Regions from separate parts of the Leptospira andrefontaineae genome, predicted to be linked through region 1. Evidence: riboswitches for the same ligand, from Rfam matches in the RefSeq annotation. Region 1 holds a riboswitch; each other region holds the start of a gene.
The links. A riboswitch is a leader RNA that binds a small molecule or an ion and turns the genes downstream of it on or off. The one in region 1 is predicted to bind cobalamin.
Positions count from the first base shown of each region.

Region 2: another riboswitch for cobalamin. It lies ahead of EHO65_RS05835 (TonB-dependent receptor); the one in region 1 lies ahead of EHO65_RS15480 (LIC13354 family exoprotein).
Region 3: another riboswitch for cobalamin. It lies ahead of EHO65_RS11875 (CbtB domain-containing protein); the one in region 1 lies ahead of EHO65_RS15480 (LIC13354 family exoprotein).

Region 1 is NZ_RQEY01000019.1:290,202-300,654, forward strand. It holds gene EHO65_RS15455 (LIC_13346 family putative lipoprotein) at 1-392, opposite strand, end outside; gene EHO65_RS15460 (DNA gyrase subunit A) at 620-2,005, shown strand; gene EHO65_RS15465 (toprim domain-containing protein) at 2,002-4,146, shown strand; gene EHO65_RS15470 (alpha/beta fold hydrolase) at 4,325-5,101, shown strand; gene EHO65_RS15475 (flavin monoamine oxidase family protein) at 5,130-6,470, opposite strand; adenosylcobalamin (AdoCbl) riboswitch at 6,710-6,836, shown strand; gene EHO65_RS15480 (LIC13354 family exoprotein) at 7,029-7,610, shown strand; gene EHO65_RS15485 (LIC_13355 family lipoprotein) at 7,648-8,505, shown strand; gene cobT (nicotinate-nucleotide--dimethylbenzimidazole phosphoribosyltransferase) at 8,577-9,620, shown strand; gene EHO65_RS15495 (adenosylcobinamide-GDP ribazoletransferase) at 9,676-10,453, shown strand, end outside.
Region 2 is NZ_RQEY01000010.1:230,591-241,043, reverse strand. It holds gene EHO65_RS05865 (LIC_13076 family protein) at 1-32, shown strand, start outside; gene EHO65_RS05860 (hypothetical protein) at 163-684, shown strand; gene EHO65_RS05855 (class I SAM-dependent methyltransferase) at 707-1,576, opposite strand; gene EHO65_RS05850 (hypothetical protein) at 1,733-2,233, shown strand; gene EHO65_RS05845 (CapA family protein) at 2,294-3,340, shown strand; gene lsa26 (surface adhesion protein Lsa26) at 3,579-4,319, opposite strand; cobalamin riboswitch at 4,811-4,986, shown strand; gene EHO65_RS05835 (TonB-dependent receptor) at 5,013-7,115, shown strand; gene EHO65_RS05830 (YncE family protein) at 7,115-8,275, shown strand; gene EHO65_RS05825 (ankyrin repeat domain-containing protein) at 8,371-9,009, shown strand; gene EHO65_RS05820 (hypothetical protein) at 9,059-9,685, opposite strand; gene EHO65_RS05815 (Kelch repeat-containing protein) at 9,682-10,453, opposite strand, start outside.
Region 3 is NZ_RQEY01000018.1:33,697-44,149, forward strand. It holds gene EHO65_RS11860 (DUF3209 family protein) at 1-22, opposite strand, end outside; gene EHO65_RS11865 (CbiX/SirB N-terminal domain-containing protein) at 32-1,222, opposite strand; gene EHO65_RS11870 (CbtA family protein) at 1,219-2,028, opposite strand; gene EHO65_RS11875 (CbtB domain-containing protein) at 2,019-2,201, opposite strand; cobalamin riboswitch at 2,341-2,524, opposite strand; gene EHO65_RS11880 (SDR family NAD(P)-dependent oxidoreductase) at 2,599-3,453, opposite strand; gene EHO65_RS11885 (Crp/Fnr family transcriptional regulator) at 3,688-4,227, shown strand; gene EHO65_RS11890 (two-component system sensor histidine kinase NtrB) at 4,273-5,451, opposite strand; gene EHO65_RS11895 (alginate export family protein) at 5,655-7,442, opposite strand; gene EHO65_RS11900 (hypothetical protein) at 7,735-8,256, opposite strand; gene EHO65_RS11905 (nitrate reductase) at 8,594-10,453, shown strand, end outside.

The DNA.
Region 1 (10,453 bases):
GGGTGAGAAGATTCTCCATCTTCTAATCTAGCAGAGCCGGAGAATAAGGAAGCTTTAAAACTTAATTTTGGAAAAACGATCCCTTTAGGAAGAGAAGTATGGAAATCTTCTTTAGTTTCCCAAAGATCAACTTCTCCAGTCCAAATTTTTTCCTTAGAAGAAAGAGTCTGTAATACTAAATATCTTAGATGACCAGGTTGGTTCCGGAAAGATTCAGAACTTGCCGGGATTGAACTGATATTCGAATAGATACGAATACTTGGAAGATCGGAAACTAAAGGTTTTTCTTCAGTCCATTCCGTCAAAAGAGAACAGGACATTAGAAAAAACAAATAGGTCAAACCTAACCAAAAGAATGTTGCTGTGAGATAAGATCGAGACTTCGGTTCCAAAAAAATACAGCCGGAAAAAGAGGATTTCTTGAAAAACTTTCCGTTTTCGTCCGAATCTTCAAGGAAAAACCGGGAAATTTTCTTTCCTTATCGGTGTTTCCCAACGAGAAAGTAAGAATTACTGCAACTTGAGTCGATTTCTTCCTAAAAAGTATGTACGAATTCGGGTAGTACGTTAAAAGGTTGACAGTAAAACCGTCCTAAAATCCTTTGGCAATAAAAGTCCCATGAAAGATTCCAATAAATCAGGCAAAGAAAACTTCCCAAAAATACCATTTGAGGACCAAGTTAACGACGATCAGAGAAAATACTCTCGATATGTCTGCGATTCCCGGGCAATTCCTCACGAAATCGATGGTTTAAAGCCCGTCCAGAGAAGAATTCTTTGGGCAATGTGGAATTCGGATGCTCGTAACCGATACACTAAGACTGTAAAAGTAGCGGGTCTCGCGATGGGATATCACCCACATGGAGATAGATCCATCCAAGATGCTCTTTCTCAGATGGCTCAGGACTTTACATTCGCAAATAATCATCCATTAGTTGCGGGAGAAGGTACTTTCGGAGACGTATTGGATCCGAGCGCAATCGCTTCTCCTCGATACACCGAGGTAAAACTTTCCGACTTCGTAAAAGACCTGGGATTTTTCGAAAGTTTACCTGATATAGATTACGTTAAAAATTACGACGAAACAGAAGACGAACCAATCCACTTCGTAGGAAAAGTTCCAATCGTTCTATTGAACAATATTATGGGAATTGCAACTGGTTTCCGTTGTTTTATCCCAGGCCATAAACTTTCTGAGATCATCAATTCGCAGATCAATTATCTCAAAACTAAAAAGCCTCTTCCTTTAAAACCTTGGTACAAGGATTATAAAGGCGAAGTGAAAATGGCTAAGACCGAAGCGGGCAATATCACAATGACCACTACCTTCGGTTTTACCTGGGAAGGAGATACTCTCTATCTTACAGATGCTCCAATGAACTGGAATAGAGAGAAGGTAATCAATCTTCTGGATGATATTCTGGAAAGAAAAGATTCCTGGTTGAAAGACTATGTGGATCATTCCAGCCAAACATTCCGTATAGAACTGAATTATAAGAAGGGTGAAAAACCTAGCGCGAAAGAGATCTCAGCGGTAATCTCCAAAGAAGATACCCAAACTCTTGCGAATAACGTGATCACTTACGATGGTCGTCTGAAAAACTTCGGACCTGAAGAGATCATCAAACGTTTCTGCGATTTCAGAAAGACCCACTTGATCCGCAGATTCAAACGTCTCGCAGGTTTGGAAGAAGAGAAAATCGCAAGAAACTCCGAATTGATCCGTTTCATAAAAGAAAAATGGAACGAAAAAGTAATCGGTATCAAATCCAAAAAGGATTTCGAGGATAAACTCCAAAAAGCAAAATTCGTATACTATGAATGGTTAGCTTCTATTCCAATCTACAGAATGACTTTGGAAGAAGTTCGCAAATGTGAAGAAGCCATTGTTGAAGCAAAAACCGCCCTTTCCAGATACCAAGGGCTTGTGAAAGAAGATAAAAAATTAACAGAATTCATGCTCGGAGAATTATCCGAACTGAAGGATAAATGGGACAAGGAATGAGTACTGCTAAAACCAAAACCGAAAAGAAGCCCGCGACCGGAGGGGAACGGAACTTCAAAAAACTCTCCAACGTAGAACACGTAAGGATGAGGACCGGAATGTGGTTAGGGCAAAACTCTGCTTCCACATTCGAGCAGCACTTTTTCCGTAAGAACAGCGGCAATTTATACGAGATCGTACACGAGGAATTGGAAGATGTTCCTGCCAAATTAAAATGTTTGGACGAAGCTTGTATGAACGCGGTGGACGAATACCGCAAGAACCAAAAGGACAAGGCTATCCCTGAAAAAGATAAGATGTCCAAACTTATCATCCAACTTTCTTCCGACAAGAAGACTGTAACGGTTGCTGACAATGGAAGAGGGATCCCGGCAAAAAATGCGGAAGGTGTATATCTGCATTTGATGTATGGAGAGAATTTCGACGATCACGTGAAACAAGATCACGTAGCCGGTCAAAATGGTGTGGGTATTTCTTTGGTAAGAATGGTTTCTTCTTACTTTAAAGTAAAAACCACTAACGACGGAAGTACTTTCAAAAAACTATTCACTATTCACGAAGACGCAAAAAAGCAGATCCGTTCTTATAAACTTTCTAAAGAAGATACTGAAAGAGCTTTTTTATATTTTGATGAGCATGGAAAATTCGATGATTGTCCTCTTCTCACAAAAGATCAGATCGAAAAATTAGTTCCGATCAGCAAAAAAACAAATATGATCGAAGCGATCGAAAAAGCTTCTAAAGAAGATCACGGAACTGCCGTCGAATTTGAGCTGAATCCAAAATATTTTAATAACTTAGATACTTCCTTCAATGTAGATCTAATGAAACAGTATCTGCAGGACATAGCAATGACCAATCCTGGATTGGAAGTTCAGTTTGTTCATAAAGGAAAGAAGGAAAAGTATAAGTTCAAAAAAGGTTTGGATGAGATATTCTCCCATTCAGATCTGACTTACTACAAAATGGATTACAATGCACCTGCTGCCGGATCCCAATTACATCTAGAAGCATACTTGGTAATCGGTCAGAATAAAAACCTAACTTGGGTGAACTCAATCTTTGCTCCTCAAGGCGGTTCGGCAATCGAGTATCTGGAAAACAGACTTTGCGACGAAGTCCGTAAAAAAAGCCAGATCGTTTCCTTAGAGAAAAAACTCAAAACAAGCTGTACTCGTAACGACGTAAGAAACTGCTTTCACATGTACGTGAACATGAGACTTTTGAATCCACGTTTTAAATCTCAGGACAAGTCTTATTTGATCAATGACTTGAACGAAGATATCCGTAACGCAGTAGACAAACATTTAGATAAGTTCATTAAAAAAACCGGATTATTGGAAGAAGTTAAACTCCAAATGGAGAAAAGGACTCAGCTAAAAGCTTTTGAAGACGCACAACGCGGACTTAAAAAAGCAAGTAAGATGAACATTCCTAAACTCATGCCTCCGACTGGAAAACCGAATGATCCGGGTAGAGTATTATTTGTCGCAGAGGGAGACTCAGCAATCGCCGGTCTTCGTCCTGCAAGAAATCCAAAACTTCATGGTTTATTTCCTTTAAGAGGAAAACCTATGAACTGTAAGGGTGTGTCTCTTGCAAAAGCAATCGCTAACGAAGAGTTGAAGAACATCGTAGCAATTCTAGGACTCCCGTTAGATCAGAAAGTAAAATCGATAGAAGAACTGAATTACGATAAAGTAAGTATCATCACAGATGCGGATTTTGACGGATATGCAATTCGTTCTCTAATGCTTTCTTTCTTCTACGAATACTGGCCTGAACTTTTTGACTTAGGACTCATTCATATATCTAGCGCTCCTCTTTACGAGGTGGATATTAAAGGTGTAGATTCCAAAAAGACTGAGACTATATTCTGCATCGATGATAAAGATTATGATGCTCTAGTCAAACGAGTCGAAAAATCCGGCGGTCAGATCGTCCGCAAAAAACGGAATAAAGGACTCGGAGAAACCGGAAAAGAAGCAATGAAGTTTGCAGTAGATGAGTGTATGACCAAGATCACTATTGGAAATAAGAAGGAAGCTTCTAAGATCCAGAACCTTTGGTTCCACAAAGACTTTGCAGAAGCAAGAAGGGACGCGATCTCCGAATATGCAATGAGTGTGATTGAAGACTAATTCAGTCCTTTCTATAGTTTCGAAAAGAAAGGCCCGGAATTTCCGGGCCTTTTTTTATTTTAACAGATTAAGCATAAATCTATTTTTTATTTCCACGATAGAAAACAGATTTAAATCGCAAGAACCGGGTCGCCTCTTCTTCACTCCCAAGCTATATTCCCTTCTTAGGAGAAATAGAATGCAAACGAAAGGAAACATACTCCTCATCCACGGAATGTGGTGTAGAGGAAAACATTTATCGCAAGTGCAAGAAATTCTAGAAAGAGAAGGTTATAATTGCGAATCCGTAGATTTGCCTCAGCATGAACCGGGAGCGGATTTGCGAAAACTTTCCAAATTAGGAATTTCCGATTATATAGATTTTTTAGAAAATACTTTAAATCGATTGGGTTGGAAAGAACCCATCTTATTAGGTCATTCTTTAGGAGGATTGTTAGCGCAACTACTGGCAACTCGAATCAAAACAAAAGCATTGATATTAATTACTCCAGTACAACCCATACAAATTAGCGGGCTTTCCTGGACTGGCTTAAAGACAATTTGGGAAATTTTAATAGAGCCTTTCTTTTGGAGAAAGACGAATCTCTTAAGCAAAAACAAATTTGCATACGGAATTTATAATAGTTTAAATGAATCGGAACAAAACGAGCTCTATCCTACGTATATTCCTGAATCCGGTAAAATTGCATTCCAAACTTTTTTGCCGTTCCTTGTTTATTCACAACCCACTCGAGTAAACTTTGAGAAGGTCCAATGTCCAGTGTTTGTAGCAGCGACTGGAAAAGATAGAGTCACTCCTCCTCGGATCGGTAGAAAAATTGCCTCGAAATACGCCGATTCTATAATGAAACTATATCCGAAACTTTCACATTGGGCGATTACGGAGAACGGAATCGAAAAAATTTTACTAGATGCGACCGGTTGGATCGAACATAAACCAAAACGAAAATCGTAGAAACTATTATAAACTTCAGATGGGTTTTTTAAACCAGATTCACTGCCTTGATCGCGGAGCTTAATGCGGCTTCTACTGTTCCGGTGATTTCTCCGGTATGTTCTCCTGCGAAGAAGATACGATCAAATGGTTTTCGTAGAATGATCTCTGATCCAAAACTTCCTGGTGGGAATTCTGCAATTCCATTCGGAACGTAATCCTTTTTAGTTTCCGTAAAATAGAATCTTTGGATCTGCAGATCTTTTTTCAAACCCAAACGATCTAGAGTAAGACGGATATATTCTACCTTTTGATCTTGGTTAGCAGAATCGAATACGGAAAATCTGTCTCCGTTCGCGATCACTCCTAAAACCTTATCTGAAGTATCAGACTTAGTACCTGCATCATATAAGAATTGAGCTGCTGCATCAGAATGAACTGCAAAAGGAGAAGATTCCCAAGGAGATTCTTTTAATACTAAAAATAATTTATAAATTTGAGAATAACGAACTCTTAATGCGGCGAGAAGTTTCTCTTTATCAAGACCCGGATTCCATTTTACATTAGAGATTTGGTTTGCAGGTAAAGTGCAAATACAAGTAGAACCGTTAAATTTTCTACCGGAAGCAGTAGTAACAGTAACTCCAGTAGAATCCTGGTCCACAGATAATACTGGATCAGAAAAAACAAATTCAGTGTTTTCTATATTCATCACCAAAGTTTTGGCGATATTCTCCATTCCACCTTCTATCTTACTATTCCTTTGAGGAAATTGTGCAAGATCGCTCAATACCTTCTCCGCTGACAGAACACGGATACTATCTCCGTAATGAAGAGAAAGTTTATGGCCAAGTAAAGTTAGATCTTCTGGACTAACTCCTTGATAGACTAGATAATTATAAATGCTGATTCGATCTAATGCTTGCTGCTGCGCAGTATCTAATTTAGAATTTTGTGATACTAGTTTGCTTAAGATCTCTTGAGATTTAGGAGAAAGTTCCCAGGCACCTGCTTTTTTATAAGTTCCTAAAAATAGATCCGGAACCAAAGGAGAAGATTGCAATTTTAATCCAAGTTCTCTAACTAGACTGCGAACAGTTTTATCTTCGGAAGAAACCCATTCTGCTCCCAAGTCTACAACATGACCGGAAGGATCTTGAATAGATCTTACTCTTCCTCCCACTCGGTCCGTAGCTTCTATCAGAGTTACTTTACTTCCTGTCTTTCCTAATATATATGCTGAATAAAGTCCTGAAAGTCCGCCGCCAAGTACGATTACTTTTTTTCCAGAGTTTGTATTCTGAGCGGATAAATTTCCCTTACGACTTCCCAACAAAGCTGCGGCAGTTAAAATTCCGGCTTTCAGAAAAGTGGATCGGGTAATTTTCATCGGATTCCTCTTTGGAAGTTTTATTAAAACTCTCTCTTATATTTTCGGTCTATGAAAGATCTTTCCCGAATTTTTTGCGGAGTAGAAGGTCTCATCAATCTGAAATTATGTACCGAACCCTTTCGATTCGTTCCTATGCTTTAAATATCGATGATTTATCCGGATATTGCAAGGATTAGATGACTTTTGCATCCTTATACTTTTTCCCTTGCCAGGGGAAGTGCTAAACCAAAACCTGGAATTACGCTTTCAGGGAGGAAGTCGGGTGAAAATCCCGCGCTGACCCGCAACTGTGATGTCCGTTTTAAACGGAATAAGCCAGATCTTCCCCGCGATACTTAAACCTCGAGGTTGGGGAGTATCGTAAATCTCGCTCTTTAGCGCATCAGCGCTTTCTGCGATGGGGCCCCGAAAGCTAAAATGTCGGGGCTCTCGAACGGAAAAAGAAAACCACTGCAAATACAAAATCGTTCGGATCTTCTTTAGATCAATGATCGACTAACGTTATTTTGCCTTTATTTCTTTTTCTGCGACATCCGGCAGAAATCAGGAGAGAAAATGAGAAAATTCAAGAAACAAGCGGCTTTGTTACTAACCCTCACTTCATTGTTCGCCTTTGTGAACTGTTTCGAATTGGGAGAGTCGAAAAAATCCGACGATCCGGCTACACTTGCATTAGTTGCGTTAGCGGGATTAAATCCAATTGCGGGAAATTATAATTACTATAATGGAACCGTCGACTATGCAGGCGGAACTTATACTGCACCGGGAAATGAAATTGTAGGAACATATAATATCTCTCTTTCTTTAGTCGCACAAACGATGTTCGATGCTACTTACGGTAATAGTTATTTATACGGTGAGATCCAGGAAATCGACACGAATAAAAAAGTGATCTATGTCCGTTTCCGTGGAGATTCCTCTTTTTCCCAAGGAAACTATGCTTGGTACAGATGGATCGTTAAAGACGGTAAAACTTATGTTTGTCCGGACCTTTCAGACGTTTCCACTCAGACAACTTTAGCATCCGCAAAAGACGATGATTTGAATTATTATTCCGACCCGAGCGATATTAATGCAGGTTGTGGCTTGAATAGCGGTTTCGATCCAGCTCCTTGGAGCAGGCTTGAACTGAACTAAAATCATATAAGAGAAACAGGTAGAACAGGATATTCATATGAAAATATTTCAAATTTCCATAATATTTGTCTGTTTCTCTTTAGTTTTTACCAATTGCGACGATTCAAAAAGTTCAGCCGGTGCAGAATCACTTCTCGCTTTAGGATTAGATGGATCCGGTTTCCTAAGCTCCTGTGACTTGAGAAATCCTGAAACAGGTAGAGGTATTTTTGTAGCTGATGAAATCGTTTCCGCTCCGACTAATAACGGAATAGGATTCAAAGATTCAGATTGTTCGGTAGACGGAATTCGTGGACAGGGAAAGTTTAACGGTTCCTTAGATGTTTATAGTATAGAAGATTCTGGGAGTGGATCGGCGATCATACTTCGTTGGTCTGGAGCCAAAGTTCTTCCTACAAGTGGGATCGATTTTATAGTCTACGAAAATCCGTTTTTTATCGGAGTACAAAACGATTCCAACACTTTTAATAATGTTTTTATGGAGCCTCTAATTGTTGAAGTCGGAAATGATTTAGCCAATTGGTGTGGTTGGGATCCTGAATATACGAATTCGGATCCGAACACTTTCGTAGGAAATCCGATTTACTGGGAAAGATTCGCAGGCATTACTCCTTTCAGCTATAATCAAGACACAAATCCTATGACCGTTCCGGAAGTTTTCGATACGGATATCGTTAATGGTGGTGGCGGCGGAGACGGCTTTGATTTAGCGGATTCTAATTTCGGAAATTCAGGGACCGGATGTACTGGAGGACTAAAAACGGATATCCAGGCGAACGGATTCACCTATATCAAAATATCCGCAGCTAAAACTATTTTAACTTCTCTACCGATCGATCCGGCTCATGCAAATCCCGATATAGACGGAGTCATCGCAAAATCCGTAACCCCTTAATCTAAAACTGAAACAAAGATTTTCCGACCTTTTTTCGGTTTAACGCTAAAATTCTTAAAAGTGAAAACAATATGATCCGCCCAAAAGATGTGCACCAATTGAACTTAGATAAATATTTACGTAATAAGATAGATACCAAGACAAAGCCATTAGGCGCCTTGGGAAAATTAGAAGATCTAGCCTATCGTATAGGCACGATCCAGAACACAGTGGACCCTGTATTGTCCAACCCTCATTTACTAGTATTTGCAGGAGATCATGGACTGGCAGACTCAGGAGTTTCCGCATTTCCCAAAGAAGTTACTTACCAGATGGTATTAAACTTTTTGAATGGAGGAGCTGCGATAAACGTATTCTGCAAACAGCATGGAATCAAATTGCTTGTGATAGATGCAGGCGTTTCCGGCGACTTTGAACAATCTCATCCTGATTTTATACCTGCAAAGATCGCAGCTGGAACTAGGAATATTCTGAACGAAGCAGCAATGACAAGAGAGGAATGTGAAGAAGCAATCCGTATCGGTGGAGAGATCGCAATCACCAAAATCCCCAAAGAATGTAATGTGATTGGATTCGGGGAAATGGGAATCGGAAATACTTCCAGTGCTTCTTTGCTCGCTTCGGTATTTTTAGATCGTTCCGCAGAAGATCTTACAGGAAGAGGAACAGGCTTAGACGACGAGTCCTTAGCACGTAAGAAACAAATCCTGGCTGAATGCAGAGCAAAACATAAAGTAAATCCAAAAGATCCGATTGAAGTTCTTTCCAAGTTTGGAGGTTTTGAGATCGCGATGATCTGTGGGGCTATGCTTTCTTCTTATAAAGAGAATCGTTTGATCTTGGTTGATGGTTTTATCGCAAGCTCTGCATTCTTAACTGCTTCAAGAATCGAACCTAAGATCGTTCGTAATGCAGTATTTGCTCATAAATCTTCCGAGCAAGGGCATAAGCTGATCCTGGAGTTTTTTGATGCCGATCCTATCTTAGATCTTGGGCTTCGTTTGGGAGAAGGAACCGGATGTGCACTTGCTTATCCTATCTTAGAATCCGCATTAGCGTTCTTAAGAGAGATGGCAAGTTTCGAATCCGCAGGCGTTTCCGAAAAAAAAGATTAAGCGAAGAGTAAATTCTCGCTGCCCGAATCGGAGGAATGAATAAGTTCGTCTTTGCATGTTTGGATTTATCCGCAAAGAACTGATCATTTTTCTTTCCTCCGTACGTTATAATACTCGTATCATTGTTCCGTCTTGGGTGGAACATTCAGACGAATATCTTAATTCTTCCTCCAGATATTTTCCGTTAGTAGGATGGATTGTCGGAACTGCAACATGGTTCGTACTATGGGTTGCCGACCTTTCCTTGACCTGGGAGATCAGTATCGTTTTGGCAATGGCGGTTTCTGTATTAGTTACCGGTGCTTTTCACGAAGATGGATTTACGGATGTATGCGATGGATTCGGTGGAGGTTGGACCAAGGAGAAGATCTTAGAGATCATGAAGGACAGTAGGATCGGTGCCTTCGGAACGATCGGAATTATACTCGTACTACTTCTTAAATTCGTATGTTATAAATCATTGGAAGAATTTTCCATCGAAGTTCTCTTCATCATAATACTTTCCTCTCACTCCTCCAGTAGGTTTTGGGCATTATTCACAGCAAAAACTCTTTCCTATGTGAGAGAAGATCAATTATCTAAAGCAAAACCGATCATCCAAACTTTAAAAACTTCGAATGTAGTTATAGCCGGTATTTGGGGATTAACTCCTTGGCTTGCATTCTTTCATAATGAGTATCTTCCTTCAGACCGAGTTTTTGGATTTTTATTATATCCATTCCTTTTACAGACGTTCGGATATTTATATCTCAGAAGTTTTTATAAAAAATGGTTAGGAGGATATACGGGAGATTGTTTGGGTGCAGTCCAACAAGTTACCGAACTATTATATC
Region 2 (10,453 bases), on a different contig from region 1:
CAGTAAAAGAACCTGGTAAAGAAAAACATTAATCTTATCATCGCATCCCTTCTTTGAGGGATGCGATGTCTCGTTTCCAGTCAATAAATTTGCCTACTATAAAAATCCTACTTGTGCATAGTCATGATATTCGCTTATCATACTGATAAGGGGAATTCTCCTATGTTATCCAGTCGTTATTTTTCCAATTCCATATTTTATAAATTTATAATATTATTTTTCGCGATCTTGGTCCTGAATTGTGGACTTGCATTAGGATACCAAGCCGAAGAAGAAGCTGCTCAAACTTCAGAAAAGAATAATAACGATTCGCTACTGAAGGCGTTGGTTTTATTGAATGGAAATTTTGGCGGTTTGCTGAGCTTTTCTCCTTCTCCATTGACATTTTCCGCTTCAACTGGTAAATCTGCGTACGATATTACCGTTAATTATTGGCCAGGTTCAGGGACAGGGGAATTGCGTTTTGATCTGGTTTGGAATGGGATAATGTCTTGCGCTCCGCAAGAAGGAGTGTTCGCTGTTTATCATGACGATACATATCCTTTGACTTTTGCCGATGTTACTTTTGACTGTTTTATTACCGGAACTGGTCAAGTATCGCATATTGTAGATACGGCGATCGGATCAGGACTTCCAAGTTTAGGAACGAACCTCGGAAATTTAAGTGTAACTGTAACCCCTTAACTTAATACAAGTTTTAGAAAGTCTATCTCGCAACTCCGAAACAAACGGCCATCATATCACCTTGGTCAAATTTTTTGACTGCCCAATCCGCTACTTTCTTAGAAGTTTTATAGAAGATCCCGGATCCTTTTTTAGCAGTGAGCCCGCTTCCATACGAGATATGACCAAGAGGAATATAACCCAATTCATTTCCTAAAGAAATAATGCCAGGCAAACTATAATAATACAGATGCTCTGGAACATTTAAATATCTCCATTTAGGTCCCAGATATTTTGCAAGAACTCCATATCTGCAGGTAGAAAGTATCATTCTTCCCCCTGGTTTTAAGTGTTTTAGGATTTTTTGAAGTGTTTCTTTGGGATGATGGAGATGTTCTATACTTGCCCAAAGTGTGATCAGATCGAATTTTTCTTTTCCGTCTAAGTCCCAGGTCAGAAAATCTTTTTGTTCCACGTCCAAGCCGAGTGTTTCTTTTGCAAAACGTACCGGTCCGCTTGCGATATCTAAACCTTTTGTTTTCCAATTTCTGCTTTTTAGATAATCTAAAAAATAACCTGCAGCACAACCTACATCTAACGCGGATCTTTCGGAACCTAATATCCTCTCCCAATCAAAGAAACCCAAATCTTTTAGATTCAAATTGAATACCCTTGCGATCTCTTTTTTGGTTTCTTCCGAATAATAATTATCGTAACCTCTGTCAGTCCTTTGAGTGAAGTAGGAATCTTCATAATACTTGGAAACTTCTTCCAAGCTAGGTTGAGGATTGACCTGAACTAATTTACATTTTTTGCATTCTACTATTTGGAAGATCTCTCCCTTGGGGCTTGCCTTGGAGAAGAGAGGAGTAAAGTCAGAATTAGAACAAGTATTGCAAGGGATAGATTGCATACCATAAGGATCGGCGATTTGTTAGGTTTTCCGACATAAAATGGGGACCAGGTTCGGTTTTAAAGCTTGCTTTTTCGGTAAATTTATTGTTAAACGTAGGAGATGCGAACTTCTCTTTGTCTTAGAAATAAATTTATAACAAGTCTTATCTTCCTTATGCTCATTGCCCATAACGTAAACTGTGGACTTGTGCTTACGGGAACAGATATAGGTAAAGAGTTTCTAGGTTTATCGGAAGAAGATAAAAAAGATCCCGAAAAACAAGGAGCTTTACTGGCCTTGTTGGCAGGTGGTGGTTCGTTGCTTGTATTTACTCCAGTCGCATTGTCTGTAACTGCGGGCGGGACCGTAACATACCAAGTGGGCCTTAGATCGGTTCCTTCCGACTGGACGAGTAAGGATGTAACCGTAGGTTTCGATATAGATGTATCTAGTTGTCCGTCAGGTACTTCCCCAAATTTTTGGCCTTTTTCTTTCAGTCCTCCATATAGTCCTATAAACAATTTGAATTTCAGTACAGTTAATTCAGGAGCCTGTATAGTAAAATATACGGTGAGTGGAGAAGTGACTTCTCAAGCCTCTGGGCTTACTGTTGGTGCTGATGCAGGATCTCTTCCTTTATTGATCCAATTGAATCAAGTGGTAGTAGGTCCCTGAAAGGACTTTACCGTAGAAAAACCGCTTTGCCAGGGATAGGGTTTCTAAAATCCTTCCCCTATGTATAGAATCCTTGCATTGTCCTCTCTCTTAGGACTTTCTCTTTTATTTTCCCAATGCCAGCCGATTGAATCTGTAGAACCTGAAACTTTAAAAATCAAAGCTGTGGGTGATTTGGTTATGGGAACCAATTATCCAGAGAATAAACTTCCTTCAGATCCTAAAAACACTTTGTTCTCTCAGGTGGAGCCAAGTTTGAGAGGTGCAGATATACTATTTGCGAATTTTGAAAGTACTCTGACTGATTATCCTCATTGCGCTAAAAATATAAATCGTCCACTTATCTTTGCTTTCAGAACTCCTCCATCATATGCAAAAATTCTAAAAGATGTTGGATTCGATATAGTTTCCATCGCGAACAATCATAGTTTAGATTTTCACCAACAAGGTTTCGATGATACAGGTAAAAATCTTTCAGAAGCCGGAGTCAGATACACTGGCAAAAAAGGTGCAATCACTTATATGAACGTAAAAGGAATTTCTGTGGCTTGGATCGGATTCAGCCATATGGAAAGCGCTCATAATCATGTGAACCATATTGAAGAAGGTGTGGCTCTTGTAAAAGAAGCTAAGAAAAAAGCGCAATTGGTTTTCATCTCCGTTCATGGTGGAGCAGAAGGCGGACCAGCTCTACACGTAAAAAATGAACAAGAAAGATTTTACGGAGAATATAGGGGAAACTTGGTCGCTCTTTCTCACTCACTGATCGATGCAGGAGCAGATCTATTCATAGGACATGGTCCTCATTTGCCTAGAGCATTCGAATTGTATAAAGGAAAACTGATCGCTTATTCTTTAGGAAATTTCTTGGGATATAGAGTATTCTCTACGAAAGGATACGGCGGTTATTCTTTGGTCTTGGAAGCAGACCTGGACAAACAAGGGAATTTTATCAAAGGCAAGATCCATCCATTGCAGTTAAGCCAGAATGGAATTCCTGCTCCGGATCCGGATGCTAAGACCACGGAGCTGATCCAGTCTTTGACTAAATCGGATTTCCCTGGCAAAGGACCGAAAATTCAGTTGGATGGAAATTTCCATCCTTAATTGAAGTTATTTCATGTAGGAGCTCCTACAAATCTCGCCCCTATTTTTAATTGGAAATTTTACGATTATCTGATATAGGGGAAACGGCTTCTCCCACTAACCCGCCTCCTCCACCCTAAACAGGGTGGGGGCCGCCTTCGAAACCATGTAGGAACTCCTACAGTGGCACTCTAAAATAAAAAAGACCGATATAGGAACTCCTACATCGGTCTTTTACTTAACAAAATCTTAATGTGAATTATTGGGTATTGCCAACCGGCTCCAACGCGCCCGCAGGAGCTTTGAAGTTAATTTCATAAATATCGTAGTAAGAATTTCTCATACCTTTTACGTAAGCTACAGAAACTCCTAAGAAATATCTAAGTCCAAATTTAATAGTGTTTGTGGCAAAGGTCGCGATCTCTTCGTCGGTTATCGAGAATGGATGGATTTTGTTTCTGGTCTCGTCCAGATATAATCCTTCCCAAGTCCCAATCATAGTTCCCTTATATTCTAAACTTAGAATACGCCCTGTAACGGAAAAATTTCTTTTTCCACCTGATTTACTTTTGCTTACGATCTTATCAGGCAGACCTTTTGGAAGAGATCTCTCTTGTAGTTGAGCTCCTATTACTTCGTAATCGGAAGACAATGCGATTGCTTCAAATCTATGGACCCTGTATTGGACCAAAATTTCTTGGTTTAAACTTTTGCTTAAGAAGTTCACCACATCTGCGTTTTCAGGACGTACGCTGAATTCGATCTTTTGTTTTGCCGGAACAAAACATTCGTCCTTCAATTCGTCGCAAGCTTCTGAATCGTTTATAGTATAAACTTCTAACAGACCTTCGTAAGATTCAAAAATAACCCCTCTGCTTTCGAATTGGACCAATTTTGCAACAGTCCAACCCTCGGAATAAGTTCCGGCTGCGGATAAGGATGAGGTAGTTAAAATAAAGATCCCTAATAAAAGAAATCTTAAGGATGGAATTCGTTTCATTCGAGTTCGGTGCTCCCTGTTATGTAGGTAGACCCTAAAGGATTCCCTTTGGGCCACGAATTCGTGAATCCTTTCCGATTTTTATCTTACATCAAGAAAATATTTCTTTGTGAATTCGAAAATGTAGGATCTCCAACATGCAGGTTTCAGAGGAGTTTTGGCCGCCTCCTTCGGATCGGGCTGCTTCGGGTTCGTTGACACTCATCCGGGCCTTGTCCGGACTAAAGCCCTGCGCATCCCTGGCGGGTTCTTGAACCTAAAAATCTTAGCGGTCTTGGCGCCTTTGCGTGATCTAAAAGTCACTGCATTTGCTTCTCACGCGAAGCCGCCAAGTGGAGAAGAGACTGATTGTAGGAGTTCCTACATTGTAAACAAACTCCGTGATCTCAGTGCTCTCCGTGTGAACCAATAAATGCACAAAAAGTTTCGCGCAGAGCAGCCCGGTCTTGCGTAAGCAAGAGGCGGTAAGACCTTTTTGAGATTGCCCCTTCGACTTGGGTTGGGAACCTGGTCTTGCAAGTAGATCGGAAAAGGGAATCCGGTGAAAATCCGGAGCTGTACCCGCAGCTGTAAACGCCTAAACGGTCGGACAAAACCACTGTCGAAAGACGGGAAGGGTCCGAACCTTCGCGTGAGTCAGAAAACCTATCAGAGCTACTTTCAATTCTATGGCTTTCGGGAGTTAAGGCCTCAATGCACAAAAGACCCAAACGATTCGGAAAGATACTTCATCTAGGGCTCTTTTTATTTTCCGTCCAAATATTTTCCCAAGAGTCCCAGAAGACTGAAACTTCCACTGTTAAGGTGGTGGGAAAGACCAGTTCGAATTCTCAACCCGAAAATTTTAGAAAGAATCCAACTGGTTTCCAGACTTCTATCGATCTGGACCAATACAATGCACGTTATACGAATCTTCCGGACGTTTTAGAAAGAGAGGCCGGTGTTAGGATCAGAAGATACGGTGGTCTCGGTTCATATTCAACTCTTTCTCTTCGAGGAACGAACCCGAACCAATCTAGGATCTATATAGATGGAGTCCCTTTTAATAATTCGCAAGGTGGAGAAGTAAATCTCGCGGATCTTCCCTTCGATAATTTACAAAGTATTGAAGTTTATAGAAGTGGCGCGCCCGTTGGATTTTCAGGTTCAGCGATCGGCGGAAGTGTAAACTTAGTTACAAGAACCGGATCCGGACCTCCTAAAACTCGGGTTAATATAGGAGCAGGAAGTTTTAATACCGGAAAAGGTAGCATAACGCATACTGGAACGTATGGAGGGATCGGCACCAGCGTATTCTTATTGGGAGAAAAATCGGACCAAAACTTCTCCTATTTAAATAATCATGGAACCTTACTAGTCAATCCTCTGGACGATACGATCGATAGAAGAAGAAACGCACAATACGAAAGAACTTCGGGTATGATCGGGCTTAGCGGCGATATCGGGGCTACTAAAATTAAATTTTGGAATGATCTAAATTATAGATTTCATGGAATTCCTGGACCTGCAAGTAATCAAACGCAACAGGTTCATCGCAGATATCTTAGAAATACTTCTTCAATTGGAACGGATACGAAAGGTTTATTTGATGGATTATTAAGATTAGAGACTCGGGCCTTTACTTCATTTACGAATGATGATCTATTCGATCCAAAATCGGAATTTTCCAAAGGAACTCCTAATTCTTCCGCTCAGATGGGGCAGTCCGGTTTTCAGATCACTCCTACTTTCTATTTATTAGAATATTATCAAATTTTGAAATTTCATGCGGGGGTAGAAAGGGAAACTTTCGAAAGATCCAGAAGTACACCTCAAAATATAGATTTAAAATACGAGCCTGGGAAAACAAGGACCTATACTACTTTTCAAGTAGAGGACGAGTTTAGATTTTTAGATGGAAAGTTAGTTTTGACTCCGGGAGTTTCTTGGGATTCGTATAGAGACAAATTCCAATCCGACGAACCTTGGTATAGAAAACAAGATCCGTTCGCTTCTTCAATAAAAACCACCGAATTTTCGAATCCTAAAACTGGACTATTATGGAGATTTTGGGAAAAAGAAAATTATTCTTTGGAATTCAAATCCAATATCGCAAAACAATATCGAATTCCAAGTTTCTTAGAACTTTTTGGGGAAGTTGGAACGATCCTAGCAAACGATTCTCTTAAACCGGAAAGAAGTGAGAATGGAGATACTGGTATTACCGGACGATATAAAAACGGAGAACTTAAATCCAATATTACGGTTTCCTACTTTAGAAAAAGGATCAAGGATATGATCCTATTCATTCCGAATTCACAATTCACATTAAGACCTGAAAATGTGGACTCAGCCAGAATTGACGGAGCGGAAGTTTCTCATAAGACGGAATATAAGGGCTGGAAATTTTTATTAGAATATACTTACCAAGAAGCGATCAATACTTCTCCCGCGCCGTATCTCAACGGAAAGTATCTTCCTCTCAGGCCTAAACATGAGATTTCAGGAACAATTGCATATAGAGGAAAAACCTGGGAACTTGGTTTTGAAGGAGTGTATGTAGGAGCCGTATTCAAAGACAGGACAAATGAATACGTAAATTACCAACCTGCTCGCCAAATTTGGAACGCGTATCTTACACTTGTATTATATACTTCTCCCGAGGAAGAGGATCCTAATAAAAAAGGGGAAAAGACTCCCAAAGAACTGCTCTTAAGCATAGATCTTAGGAATATGGGAGATAAAAGAGTAGAGGATATCGTAGGATATCCTCTTCCGGGAAGAAATTGGTTTATCACCTTAAGTGGGAGGTTTTAGTGAGATCGGCGGCACGTTTCATTCTTCCCGGTTTTATTATCTTACTTACCTTCTGCGGGGATATAGAAAGACCACCTTTATATACATTATTCTTAACTCCGAATCTTCCTAATAATATAGGAGTAGTCACCACTGATTTTGCAAGCGGGGGAAGATTTAAGGTATTAAATCCGGAACTTCTTCTTTCTTATCCCGGATTGACACCGATTCATTCCGACGCAGTAGCAAGGTTCGGGAATGGTAAAGTTTATATTCTAAATCGTTTAAATAGGGATAGCGTTCAAGTTTTAGATCCGGATTTCGGATTCCAAACTAGGGCGGAATGGTCCATGGGGGCAGGAACAAATCCTACAGATATTGCGATTGTAGGTCTAAACAAGGCTTACGTTTCACTTTATGGATCTAGAATATTAAGAATCATTCATCCTTTGACTGGAGCAAGTCTTGGGCAGATTGATCTGGGCGGATATTCGGAACCAAGCGCTATACCCGACAATCTTCCCGAAATGTCAGGAATGCAGATCGTAGGCACTCGCCTTTTTGTGACATTACAAAGATTGGATCGAAACGATCCGAGCGGGTATTTCCCTCCTGGGGCTTGGGGGTCTCTTCTTTTAGAAATAGATACTGTAACAGATTCTATTATTTCAACTTATACATTTCCGGTCCCGAATCCTGTAGGCAAGCCTCAGATGTTGGAACTTTTCGGAGAGACTCATTTGGTCTTTGCTGCCGCAAATAGAATGGGTTTTTTAAGCCAGATTGACGGCGGGGTGGTGGCATTCAGACTTTCTTCTCGGACTTTTCGCTCAGGCTTTTTGTTTCAGGAAGCTGCTGCGGGCGGGGATATACTCGGGGTTCAGATCAAAAACGAACAACTGGGTTACGCAAGCGTTCTGGACGCGTCTTTTAATAAAACATTACAAGTATTTAATCCAAGTACCGGGCAGAAGTTGTCGACTTTACTTTTTATTCCTTCTTCTTATGATGCAAGTTTGACCACAATCTTACTTGCGGAGGACGAAATACTTTACGTTTCCAATACCCAATTCACTCAACCCGGAGTTACTATGTTCGATACCAGAGACAATCGGCTTTTAACCCCGGCTCCTATCTCTGTGGATCTCCAACCTTTCGACCTGATACAGCTCAAAGAATAATTCTAATAGAATTCTTGACCCCAAGTCGAAAGCGGATTGACAAAGCCCTAAAAGAATGGATGATCCTTCGTTGTTTTTCGGAGGCCTATTCCTTGATTTCCGATATGTTCCAAATGATTGCTGCGGGCCATAAAGCCCAGGTTATTTATTCTTTAAGAGAAAATCCGGATCTAGCCTCCAAACAAAATCCGGAAGGGATTACTCCTGTACTTTTTGCTCTTTATTACGGCAAAGATGATATAATCAATTCGTATCTTAACTTAGGAATTCCTCTTAATTTATTCGAAGCAGCGGCTTTGGGGAATGAGGAGAGAGTCAAAGAGTTAGTAAATTCCAATCCGAGCATTGTTCACTCTTATAGTCCTGACGGTTGGACACCTTTACATTTGGCATCTCATTTTGGAAGACTTCCTATTATTCAATTTTTATTGGAGAAGGGAGCGGACATACACGCTAAGTCTAAAAGTAAATTATCGATCGGTAATACTGCATTACATTCTGCGGTTGCTTCCTGGAGAGTAGACGCAGTTGCATTACTTTTGGAACATGGCGCGGATCCGAACTTTACTCAAGACGGCGGTTTTTCCCCTCTTCATATTGCCGCTTCCAGACAAGGAAATGAACAGATTGTTACTTTATTATTGAAGAAGGGAGCAAATCCTGATCTTAAGACGGAAGAGGGTAAAACCGCGAGAGAGATCGCTGCAGAAAGAGGGGTTGCTTTTAGCGCTTAGTTTTTACAGTTTTTGATTTTATGATCAACGAATGTTTTTAGATAGAGTATTAAATTTTTCTAATTTTTTGAAAAATTCCGAATAGAACAACAATCTGTATCCCTAAAAGTAGATAGAACCAGTAAATATTTGTCGTATTTATATTTTCTTTTTCGCGTTCTATTCTTTCCGTTTCTAATTCACCTTTCAGCTTTTCAATTTCTAGGCGGAGAAGGTTGATACTAAGAATAAGATCTTCCGTACTTTTGTTGGTTACGCTTTCTTTAATGTAATTGTTTTGGTGCTGCAAAGTTGTTTTTTTGAATTGTTTCCCGGTATCCTCTAACTCCCTAAGTTCCTTTTGAATATTTTCATTTAGAGGCCATTTATTATAAGCTTTTTCTAAATATTCTTTCGCCTTCTTAAAATTCCCCTTTTTCTTTTCTTCTCTGCCAATTCCGATCCAGGCTTGGGTTAAAATAAATTCAGCCTTAGAGTTGGAAGGATCCGATTCTAAAATAGAATTTGCCAATATGGAAGCTTCTTCGAATTGTTTGGATTCTAATAGAATGTTTCCTTCTCGGATCCACTCGCTTTCAATCGGATCTTCTTCTGATAATAAAAATAATGGAGAGATGATTAGAATGGAAAAGACTGTTATTCTAAAAAATACAGATTTCAGAAGTGCAACTTTCATCTGTCGATCCGAATTGCCTTATGAGCATATCTTCTTCTTGGCATAGGTGAAGAATGAGTTACCCAAGCGGAACCTAATGGATTTCCGGAATCCAAAGAATACACGGTATTTTCGGGAATATTAATAGAAGAAGCTCCACCAAAAGAGAAAATTTTACGAGTCTCGTAAGAAGTTTGGACTGCAGGAAAATAAATCGACGCAGGAAGACTTGGGCCTAAGGAAAAAGAGCCGGAACCTAATTGGTAAAACTCGGTTCTATTTGTAGGAATTATAGAAGTAGCAGGTTGAAACACATTTCCGGAACCCGTTGAACCTCCTATAACTGCAAAGTAAACTCCATCTGCAGGAAAAGGATCTTGAGAAGACGGTAAAATACAAACGCTGGCCGCTCCATGTTTGGATTCTCCTAAACTAGGCTCGCTAAAAGAAGTAGTAGTATTTGCCGAAGCAGCAAAACCATCGGTGCTTGAGTTTGCGCTTCCACTATTATAGGTCCTTCCGCCAGTATAAAAAATGACTCCATTGATTGCACAGCCGGACATATCCACTCTATTAAATATAGTAGATGCAGAAGAAAAAGAGATCCATTGGCCGTTAATTCCAAGTTCAGGATAGAACTTTAGAATTGTATTAAATACTGGGCCATTCGTCATATCGGTAGAGTTCGATCCGGAAAGAATATAGATCTCACCACCTATAGAGCCCGCTACCGCTCCAATCGAACCTGAAGGCAAAGAAGATTTTGTTTCCCAAATATTTGTATAAGGA
Region 3 (10,453 bases), on a different contig from region 1:
CTGCGATTTCATGACATGCCATATTATATTCCTATTGCATAATATTATCAACTAAACGTGAAACGAGTCTATCTTGAAGAAGATGTTCCGAAACAAGGTCCTCCGCATCTTCTACATTTACTTTTTGGTACCATACTCCGTCTGGATAGACTACCACTACCGGACCTTCTCCACATCTTCCCATACAAGAAGAACGGGAAATTTTAAAATCTAAATGTTTTCCTTGTAGTTTCAAAATGGATCTCATACGAGCAACTAAGGCGGAACTTCCTTTGCTTGCGCAGTCTATATTATCGCAAACAAATATATGTTTTTGTAAATTACGATGAGGGAATAGATGAGGAGCTGCTTGGTTGTGAGTCTCAAGATGGCGGATACTCCAAAGAAGTGCCTTCAATCCTCCTACTTTTTTAGAAAGACCCGGAAGTTGTGTCCTATATTCGCAGGTATCACATGGAAGAGAAAATTTTCCGGAGATACAATCTTGGATCCTTTCATCTATGACAGATAATAATTCAGGATCAGGTCCTAGATAAGAAGTAAGTTCCGTTTTGATCCATGGGAATTTTTCGGAAAAGTTTTGGACCAAAGAGGAAATTTTTTGGATCAATAAACCTCCGAATAAAAAGTAGGGGACCACCAGGAGTTTTTCAGGTCTTAACTTGGAAGCCATCTCCAAAGTATCAGGAAGAAGAGGGTTGGTGATCCCTATGAAGGAAGGAAGAACAAAGGAGAAATGATTTCCTTCTTGGAATAAACGAACTGTTTTGTAAAAGTCTCCGTTTGCATCCGGATCGGAGGAACCTCTGTTTACTATGATCACTCCAGTTTTAGAGGATTGTTCTTTGTTTAGAGGTAAATATTCTTCTGCCCGCTTTCTAAGTAAGGATACCATTTTAGAATGGATGCCCAAACTATTTGCTATTTTATAAGAATGATCCGGAAACTCTGTTTTAATCCTATCCAGAACGATCGGAATATCATTTTTAATATGACCTGAAGTGTATAAAAACAAAGGAAATATTATGATATTAGAATATTCCTTACTAAGGTTTCTTAGAGCTGTTTCTATATCCGGTTTTGCGAGTTCTACATATGCGTAGGAAATATTCAGATCCGGACGGGTATCCGAATATGCGTCCACTAAGGAAACAAATTCAAGGTTGGAATTTGTTTCCCTACTTCCATGACCCAGCACTAAAACCGCAATTTTTGGTTTCATTTGAACCCTAATACCTGCTTCGGCTTCCAGAATAGGAAAAATAGGGAGGATAATAAATACCAGAAGATGAGATTCGTGAGCAAGCTCACATATTCGAATTGTATTCTTAATTGTTTAGGAGCGGCAAAGTCTTCGGAAATTTTAGGCACTCCGATATAGAATGGAAGTCCGACAAAGAGTAAGACCGTTATTATAGCAAAAGTCCATTTTAGTAAATTATGAATCTTTAAATAAGATAGAAGTATCCGAGATCCTAAAACACCAATTAAGCTGGATCCGACGCTAAGATACCACCAGGCCTGTCTTTCTGGATAATCATAAGCCCCGGATCCCCTGCCGGGTAATTCTGGAGGAAGTCCTAGAAATGGGACCCCGAAGAATATCAGAAATCCGCTGACAGCAAAAAAGATACTTAAGAGGATTGCCTTGGATAGAGAAGGGTATTCTAAAAATCCATTTGGAGGAAAGAGGGCGATCCAAATAGAAACCAAAACTCCAAAGGAAATTCCTAATAGAATAGAGCCGATTACTGTTCCTAAATTTCTTTTTTGCCAGAAGTTTTCACTCTCAGCTTCTTCGGTAGAACTAGATTCCACTTTTGCATGAGAATGAGCTTCTCCATGCGAGTGAGAATGAGTGTGGCCTGTATTCGAATTCTCTGAAGTAGATTTGGATTCAAACTTCTCTGCTTCTAAGATGAGAGGAAGATTCCAAGCGCAAACTAAGATTCCTAAAACAAGACCGGACACCAGACCGGAAAATATTCCGCTTCGCAATAGATCAGCAAATTCTGATCTTAGTGGCATGGAAAGCCTGTAGCATGTCTTATATCATGGAAAGTATCGTGCAAATACACCATGGGTTCCAGACCTACTGCATAGATTGTAGAAAAAGCAAGAAACCCGGCTAAAACCAGAACAGAACCTCTAAGCCATAATTTGGCTCCCGAAAAATCCTTCGAAACGGAAATCGAGCGCATAAAAATCCCTCCTAAGAGATCTTCACCTAACAAGATATAAACGATATTAGGGCACAAAAGAATTGGCCAAAACATCGTATAAGCAAAAAGTTTTGAGTTTAGTTACGCGATTGTCTTACATCCGAGACTGGATCACGTAGCTTCAGGATTTTTGTAAGGTCGTTTTCTGACTCGAGATCGTCCTACTCAGCACGTCTTCCCAGGTTTTACACCCAGTGACATCATGTGCCTTTTGTCCCTCTTACAGCGGCGGGTACCGTGACGGGATTGCACCGTCTTCCCATAGATGAGACCATCTATGTTCCTACAAAAATAGACTGAGATTTCAGGATCTATTTAAGTGAGTGATTTTGTATAGTATTTTATTTTCGATCGAGCAAAATTCTCTATACCGAAGTTATACTTTTTGTTTTTTCTTATCTAGCCTAGACTGGGCTGCTTTTAATTCAGAATCCGTAAGTTTAATACTGAATTCAGGAAAATGTCTAAATAGAAAATATTGGAGCCAGGAATCCCAGCCGGTGTATCCGATGAACTTTTTATTAGGGATCCACTTTAGAATGGCCTTTGCTACGGAATCAATTGCATGAATTCTATTTAACGCGGAGCCCATTTCAATTTCCTTACTCAATTCAGGCTTGTCGGTGTTTTCCTTTTCCAAACCAGGAGTATCGGTTGTGGGTGGTAGAAATAATTTCACCTTCACTCCGTGGAGCATCATCTCTTGGCGAAAACCTTGAGCAAAACCTACAATCGCAAACTTACTAGCTGAATAAGCTCCGTAACCATAAATGGAAAAAAAAGCAAGAGTAGAGGCTAAGAATACAATCTCTCCGCTTTTTTGTTTGGAAAAATGATCACTAAATGCGAGTGCACTATTTACATGGCCGAAAAAGTTTACATCCATTAAATTTCTGTAAACTTCGTCGTCTAACTCGGAAGCTTCTCCTGCTTTTGCAAAACCGCTACTACAGATTAAAAGGTCTAATCCGCCTAATGTCTGGATTGCCTTTTTGGCCTCTTTTTCGATGGCCTTTTTATCTGAAACATCCAAAACTGCGAATCCGAATACTGCTGTTGGAGCTCCTACAGCCTTCAATTCCTGGACTGTCTTTTCTAAATTAGATTTTCCTCTGGCGGAAACGATTACACTTGCTCCAGCTCTAGCTAATTCGAGTGCAATTCCTTTGCCTATACCCGCGGAACCGCCTGTTATAAATACTTTTTTGCCTTTGTATCTGCTAAATGACATATTGAAAAATTCTCTTCGATGCGGGCAAGGTTTCCCTTTTTAGGAAACTATTCAATACAATTCGAAACTTTTTGTAGAAAGAATTCGAGAACTTGTTCCAAAATTTTAAATTCCTGGTTTGATCTCAAAACAAATCTTGCCTTTTCATTCCCATAATAATGAATACGTGAGAATTCAAGGCCTAAGATGCATTCGATACCTTTACTGGAAAATTTAAGGAAGAAGGTTCCAAGTTTGGAAAAAAATTGGGACCGTTATACTTCCATGTTAAAAGAAAAGAAGGTTCCGGCGAAAACAGAACTTATAAAAAGGGGAGTATATACTAAGAACATATTCATCGTTAAGAAAGGATGCCTACGATTAAAATTCGAAGATAAAGGTCGTGATATCACAATTGCTTTCTTTCCGGAGAACAGGGCAATTACTTCTATTCATAGTTACAGAGGAACTTATAAGACTAGCCAACTTGCTGTGGAAAGTATAGAACCCACAGAATTATACATTCTAAGCGGGGAAGACGCAGAAATTATTTATAGAGAGAATGAAGGACTTAGAGATTTTTTATTGGAATATGTTGCAGAAAGATTTGATACGTATATGAATTTGTTTCTATCTAGGATTAGGGATAGTCCTGAACAAAGATATTTGAATCTGATCAAAGAACAGCAAGATATTGTAAATCGTATTCCTCAGCATTATATTGCGTCCTTTTTAGGGATAACTCCTGTCTCCTTGAGTAGGATCCGAAATAGGATCTGGAAGGAACAGAAATAACCTCCTAATAAAATCTCGAAAGGGTAGAAGGAGCTGAATTTTCCTTTATTCCAGAACCGGAAAGTAAATGGAGAATTTTGTGCCTGACCCAAGTTCACTCTCTACCTTGATCTTTCCTTTATGATTTTCTAAAATACCATAAACGATGGAAAGTCCTAGGCCAGTCCCTTTACCAGGCTCTTTAGTCGTAAAAAATGGATCGAATATTTTACGAATTGTTTTTCTATCTATTCCGGTTCCACTGTCCAAAATTTCTATCACTGCTGTCTTTTGGTTTTTTTCAGGAGAAATAAATTCTCCTTCTTCCATCTTAAGCCTTATGGAAAGTAATCCTCCATTTGGCATTGCGTCTTTTGCATTTAAGAATAAGTTCAGAAAAACTTGATGTATCTGAGCATGATCTGCCTGGACCCAGACTGGGTCCTGAGCAATATCTGAAACCACTCTGATCGATTTTGGAAAAGTAGAAGAAGCTATATGGACCGCTTCAGAGAGTAAATCATTCAAAGCAGAAGTTTTAAGATCGGATTCTACCTTTCTTGCCAAGGTCAAAAGTTGTTTGATTAAAGAAGAGCCTCTTTCCGCCGTTTTTTTAATAATTTCGGAATATTGTAAAATTTTGTCAGGATGTTCCGAATTCTTTTCCAATAGGGTAGTGTATCCTAAAACTACTGTTAAAATATTATTAAAATCGTGAGCAACTCCTCCTGCAAGAGAACCTATAGATTCCATTCTTTGGGAGTGTATAAGTTGTTTTTCTAATTCATGATGTTTTGTAATGTCTTGGAATTGGACCGCAAAATAATTCGGATCTCCTTTTCTATTTTTTATTAAAGTTGCATCCACTTGGACCCAAAGATGATGTCCGTCCTTATGAATATACCTTTTCTTCCTTTTGAAGATGGATATTAACCCTTTTAAAAATTGATCTCTATATCTGAGATCTTCTTCCAGATCATCCGGATGAGTTATAAGGTCGAAACCCATTCCAACTAATTCATTTTCAGAATAACCTAAAATTTGAGAAAGAGCAGGATTCGAACTGATAAATCTTCCTTCCAAAGAAATAATCGCGAATCCATTTGGAGAATGATATAGTATGTTCTTAAATTGTGCCGCCTGGCAGTACCATTCATCCCATCCCATTTCTTTAGGTAAAAAGTCCTTTTCTAAATAACCGGAGGGTTGGTTTATTTTTGGAGGAATTTCATCGCAGTTTTGCATAACCTTCTCTTCCATGCTATTTAAGACAGAGAGGGGAAAGGTTTTCGTCTTAACTATTGTTAATAAATTATGTAACTATTTTAAACTCCAATGAGTAACAAATCGCCGTCTAACTTAATCTAAGGAATATGAAGAAGTTCAGCTTCTCCGAGAAAAAGAAAGGAGAGGTCGAAACTTCGACCCCTCCCAAGGAAAGGATTGCCTTATAGGGAGGCGGAGACCATGAGATAAAAGAACTTAGAAGTATCGTCGAATGTGTATCTATTATCAGGATTAGAAGCATATGGATTTGTTCTTTCGTTTCCGATCGCTTCTTTAGCTTTTACGACAGAAATTCCCATCCAGATAGAAACGGATTCAGTGTAGTTATAGATCCAAGTAAAATCATACTGATAGAATAATCTTCTTCCTAACCTAGAATTATCATAAGAGAACTTATCGTTTGAATAATTTTCCGTACTAGCACCAGTATTCGGAACCCCGGAAACCTTATACCAAGCATCTTGTAGATTTGCTTTTTGAGTATCGTAGATGGCAAATATGAACATTCCATATTCTGTTTTTAGGTTTGCTCGGACTGAATAAGATTTTATATTCTCAAATCCTGCCATCAAAGATTGGCCGTTCATAGTATTCCAATTTGGAAACGAACCTGCGATCTGAGGAAATAAACTCTGCCAAGTCCCTACCTTCGAATCGGATCTATTCGGATCTCCGGATGCGTAAGTATAACCTAAACCTAAGCGGATCCAGTCATTTACCTTGATACCTGTATCCAAAGAGAGAAGTCTCGTATCATACTGAACCTTCTCCGTATAAATATTTTTACCATTAGCCGCCTTTTGGTCTAAAATATCCCAATCAGCCTTTACTCTGTCCCCAGTCATTCCTGACTGCCACGCGGATTCTATTGTCCAATCCCAGATCTTTCCGGCAGGTAAAAGGTTATTATTCGTTCTATTGGTAAATCTAAAACCGGTAGTCAATAGATCGTCTCTTTGTTTTAAACGATTATCGAAGTCTATAGGATTTGTATTAGGTATCCATTTTTTAGAAACTTCGAATACATATAGGTCTAGATGAGCTTCTTCTCCAAACTTGATCGTATTATAAGCACCGAAAAAGTAAGCCTGGTCTATAGAGCCCTTGGATCTTCCATTGCTCGTGGTTAAGCCGTATGGAGCATCGTACTGGTTGGATAAGATCGTTCCAAATACATGTGATCTAAACCACTGAGAATCATGCACAAATCTAACCCCATCGAATGCAAAACCTGTATGCAACCAATTTAATGGACCTACAATTTTCAGATCCCCGAAAGCAAACACCTGTCTTCCCACAAAAACGGAAACAGGAAGTTTATCAGTTTTTTTGAATACTATATAGGCTTCTCTAATATCCGTATTGTTTCTGATATTCGTATTGGTAGAAGTAGTCGGAGTCAAAGTAGTTCCGGAGCCTGTGCTGAGTCCGTAAGTCCAATTGCCGGCATTCTGAGGAGTCTGGCTTCCTCCCCAAAGTCTACTATCTTGCATAGTAACTTTGATTGCATAATAGGGAGAAGGGTCGAATAAGAACCAGAGCTGAGTGTTCTGGCCTACAAAAGAAGTATAATCATCCGTTTTCTTATTAAAGTCGGGATTTTCTCTGGCTTCAAATCTGGGACGGAGAGAAGCTCCCAATTTTAAATTATCCAACCAAAATAGATCGGATTTTTGAGTGTCTTTCATTTGTTCGGGAGTTACCAAAAGAGTTCTAAGATGATCTACAGGAATATTTCCCTTCCAAGGAGAATTGTATTTAGGTTCTTGCTTCTTAATTTTCGGATCAGTACCTTCCGTCTTATTCGTATCGGAAGAAGAGGGTAGAGGGTTCTGGATCGTTTCCTTGGTATTCTTATTCGGATCTTCTTCAGAATATGCCGGTATACTAATAACAATAGTTATTAAGAGAAATAGGAAATTAAACTTTAGTTTCGGGATCGTATACATTCAAGAGTTGCCCACAGTAAAAGTATCTTTCTGAAACTTTTAGCAATTACTGTGCCAATTATATAAAAATATATGAATGTTGAATAAATTGGCGAATTAGGAGGATTTGTTGGGAATAGATCCAAGTAGATTCTTTAATGTACGGTGAAATTATATGCGTAGTGTATAATTTAGGTACGTTTTCTAGGAAAATTACTTCTGTAGTAACTTCGACATCTTTAGGGCGAGGGTAAATTAATGACTGAAATTGCTATTTTGGAAAATATTTAAAATTTGGCACAAAATTTGCTTACTAGGAGATGATGTCTATACTCAGTTTTTTACGGAAATTGAATCCGTAATGTTCTATCAATTCCAGTTCGAGTTCGTTATTGAAGCGGATTATACTCTTGGCAGTTTCTTCCAGTGAAACTAATAGAGGACCTTTTCTTCCTTCTTGGATTTCCTTTTGCAGATTCCAGAAGTATTTACTGTTTTGGAGGGACTTCTTCTTATCCGTTTGTTTACTTTCAGAAACTCTTTTGTAAACCGAAACTAGTTCACTCGGAGTTTTTATATTTATATCCACTTTTTTTAATTCGTAAGAGAAGTCGGGATCGTGCCCATTTTCGGATGCCTGTTTTGTTTTTGAGATCACGGAAGGGAGAAGTTTAGAAATGTCTTCATAGATCGGAAAGGCTGCAAAGATCCAATTCACTAGATTTAAGCAGGAAAGTTTTGCAGGAGATCTTTTGTATTCCGCCCAGACCTCTTCTAAGAAATCCGCTTGGGAATAGAAAAAAAACAAAATTTCATGCTCGTTCTTCTCTTTCATTTTATGGGTTGGAGCTTGGGGGACCCGTCAGTATCCAAGGGAACCCTTTTCTTTATATGCACGATAAATGCCAGATCTAAAAAAGAAAGGCAATTCGTTTCTGATCACCTTGAATCTTGATTCCAGTGTATATTCTGCGCTTGTGGCTTGAAATAGAAAGCAAATCTTGGTCGTAATAGTTTTGTCGAAGATACTACATTGCAGAGATTCTATACAAACTGCCTTAGAACCGAGGCTAATTGAGGCCCTTCTTCTTGAAAATAGATTCCAAAAGCCTCATTCCTGCCCAGTTTCCAAATAATCCAGGATCTGGCGTGATAATTGCATGACTATGAGTATGCAAAACTCCGAAACTTTTCAGACTACCTGCCCATACTGCGGGGTGGGTTGTGGCCTGAAGGTAGAAAAGTCTGGCCCTCTGGATATTTCTGTGAGCGGCGACCCGGATCATCCTACAAACAGAGGGATACTCTGTTCGAAGGGGATGAATTTGCATTATTCCGCCATGGATAGGACGGACAGGCTTTTGTTCCCTATGATGAGGGAAGATCGTTTTGCTCCTTTAAAAAGGGCAAGCTGGGACAAGGCTCTCGACTTCGCGGCGGAAAAATTCAAAAGTTTTATCAGAGAATTCGGTCCGGATTCGGTGGGCTTTTATGTTTCGGGACAACTTCTAACAGAAGAATATTATATTATAAATAAGTTAACTAAGGGTTTTCTCGGAACGAATAATATAGATACGAATTCCAGACTTTGTATGAGTTCCGCAGTCACAGGATATAAAATGGCATTCGGAGAAGATGCTGTCCCTGTCGGTTACGAGGACTTGGATCTTGCGGATTGTTTTTTGGTGGCAGGTGCAAATCCTGCCTGGTGCCATCCGATCGTGTTCAGAAGGATTGAAGCGAGAAAAAGAGAAAATCCGAATATCAAATTGATCGTGGTAGATCCTCGTAGGACTGAATCTTGCGAACATGCGGACATTCACCTCCAAATAGCTCCTGGAACAGACATTTATCTATTTCATGCAATTGCAAGAATTCTAATAGAGAAGGACTGGATAGATCCTAAGTTCATCCAAGATCATACGGAAGGATTTGAGGAATTAAAGACAAAAGTTTTTGAAATTTCTGTTTCTAAAGCTGCAGATATCTGTGGGATTTCTTCCGAGCTCATTTATAAAACAGCAGAATATATTTCTAAAGCAAATGGTTTTATTAGTCTTTGGGCCATGGGTTTGAACCAGAGTGTGGTCGGGGTAAATAAAAATTTAGCTCTGATCAATCTTTCTCTTCTTACTGGTCATATCGGAAAACCTGGCTCAGGTCCATTCTCCTTAACTGGACAATCTAATGCGATGGGAGGAAGAGAAGTCGGCGGACTTTGTAATCTTCTTCCTGCACATAGGGATCTGGAAAATCCGGAACATAGAAAGGAAGTCGCAAAATTTTGGGGAGTGGATTCTATTTCAGAGACTCCAGGTTATAGTGCGACTGAAATTTTTGAGAAGCTTGCTTCCGGACGAATGAAAGCTGTTTGGATCATTTGTACAAATCCTGCGGTAAGCCTTCCTGATGTGAGGGCTGCGGAGTCGGGTCTTCGTTTGGCGGAGTTTGTAGTTGTTCAAGATATTTCAGCCGATTCAAGTGTAATACCTTTCGCGGACCTTGTTTTGCCTGCAGCGGGATGGGCAGAGAAGAAGGGCACGATGACAAGCTCTGATCGGAGTATTTCCGTTCTTTCTAAAATTTTAGAACCTCCAGGAGAAGCGAGAGCAGATTCTTGGATCATACAAGATTTCGCAAAGCGAATGGGATTCGGTTCCTCTTTTCAATACTCGGATGAAGAAGAAATTTTTCTAGAACATTGCAGACTGACTGAAGGGACTAAGATAGATATATTAGGTTTAGATTATGAAGAAATTCGTAAACATAGGACCATAAGATGGCCTTATCCTCAAAAAGGACATTCGGATAATATAAGACTATTTGGTGACGGAAAATTTTATAGAAAGAATGAAAGGGCAAGGATCCATTCTGTAAGATCCGAAGATGACTCGGAAAAGCCGGACGAAGATTTTCCTTTAGTGCTTACCACAGGCCGGATCAGGGACCAATGGCATACGATGACTCGGACCGGTAAGGTCAAAAAATTAAGAGAACATAGACCTGAACCATTTTTAGAGATCCACCCGGAT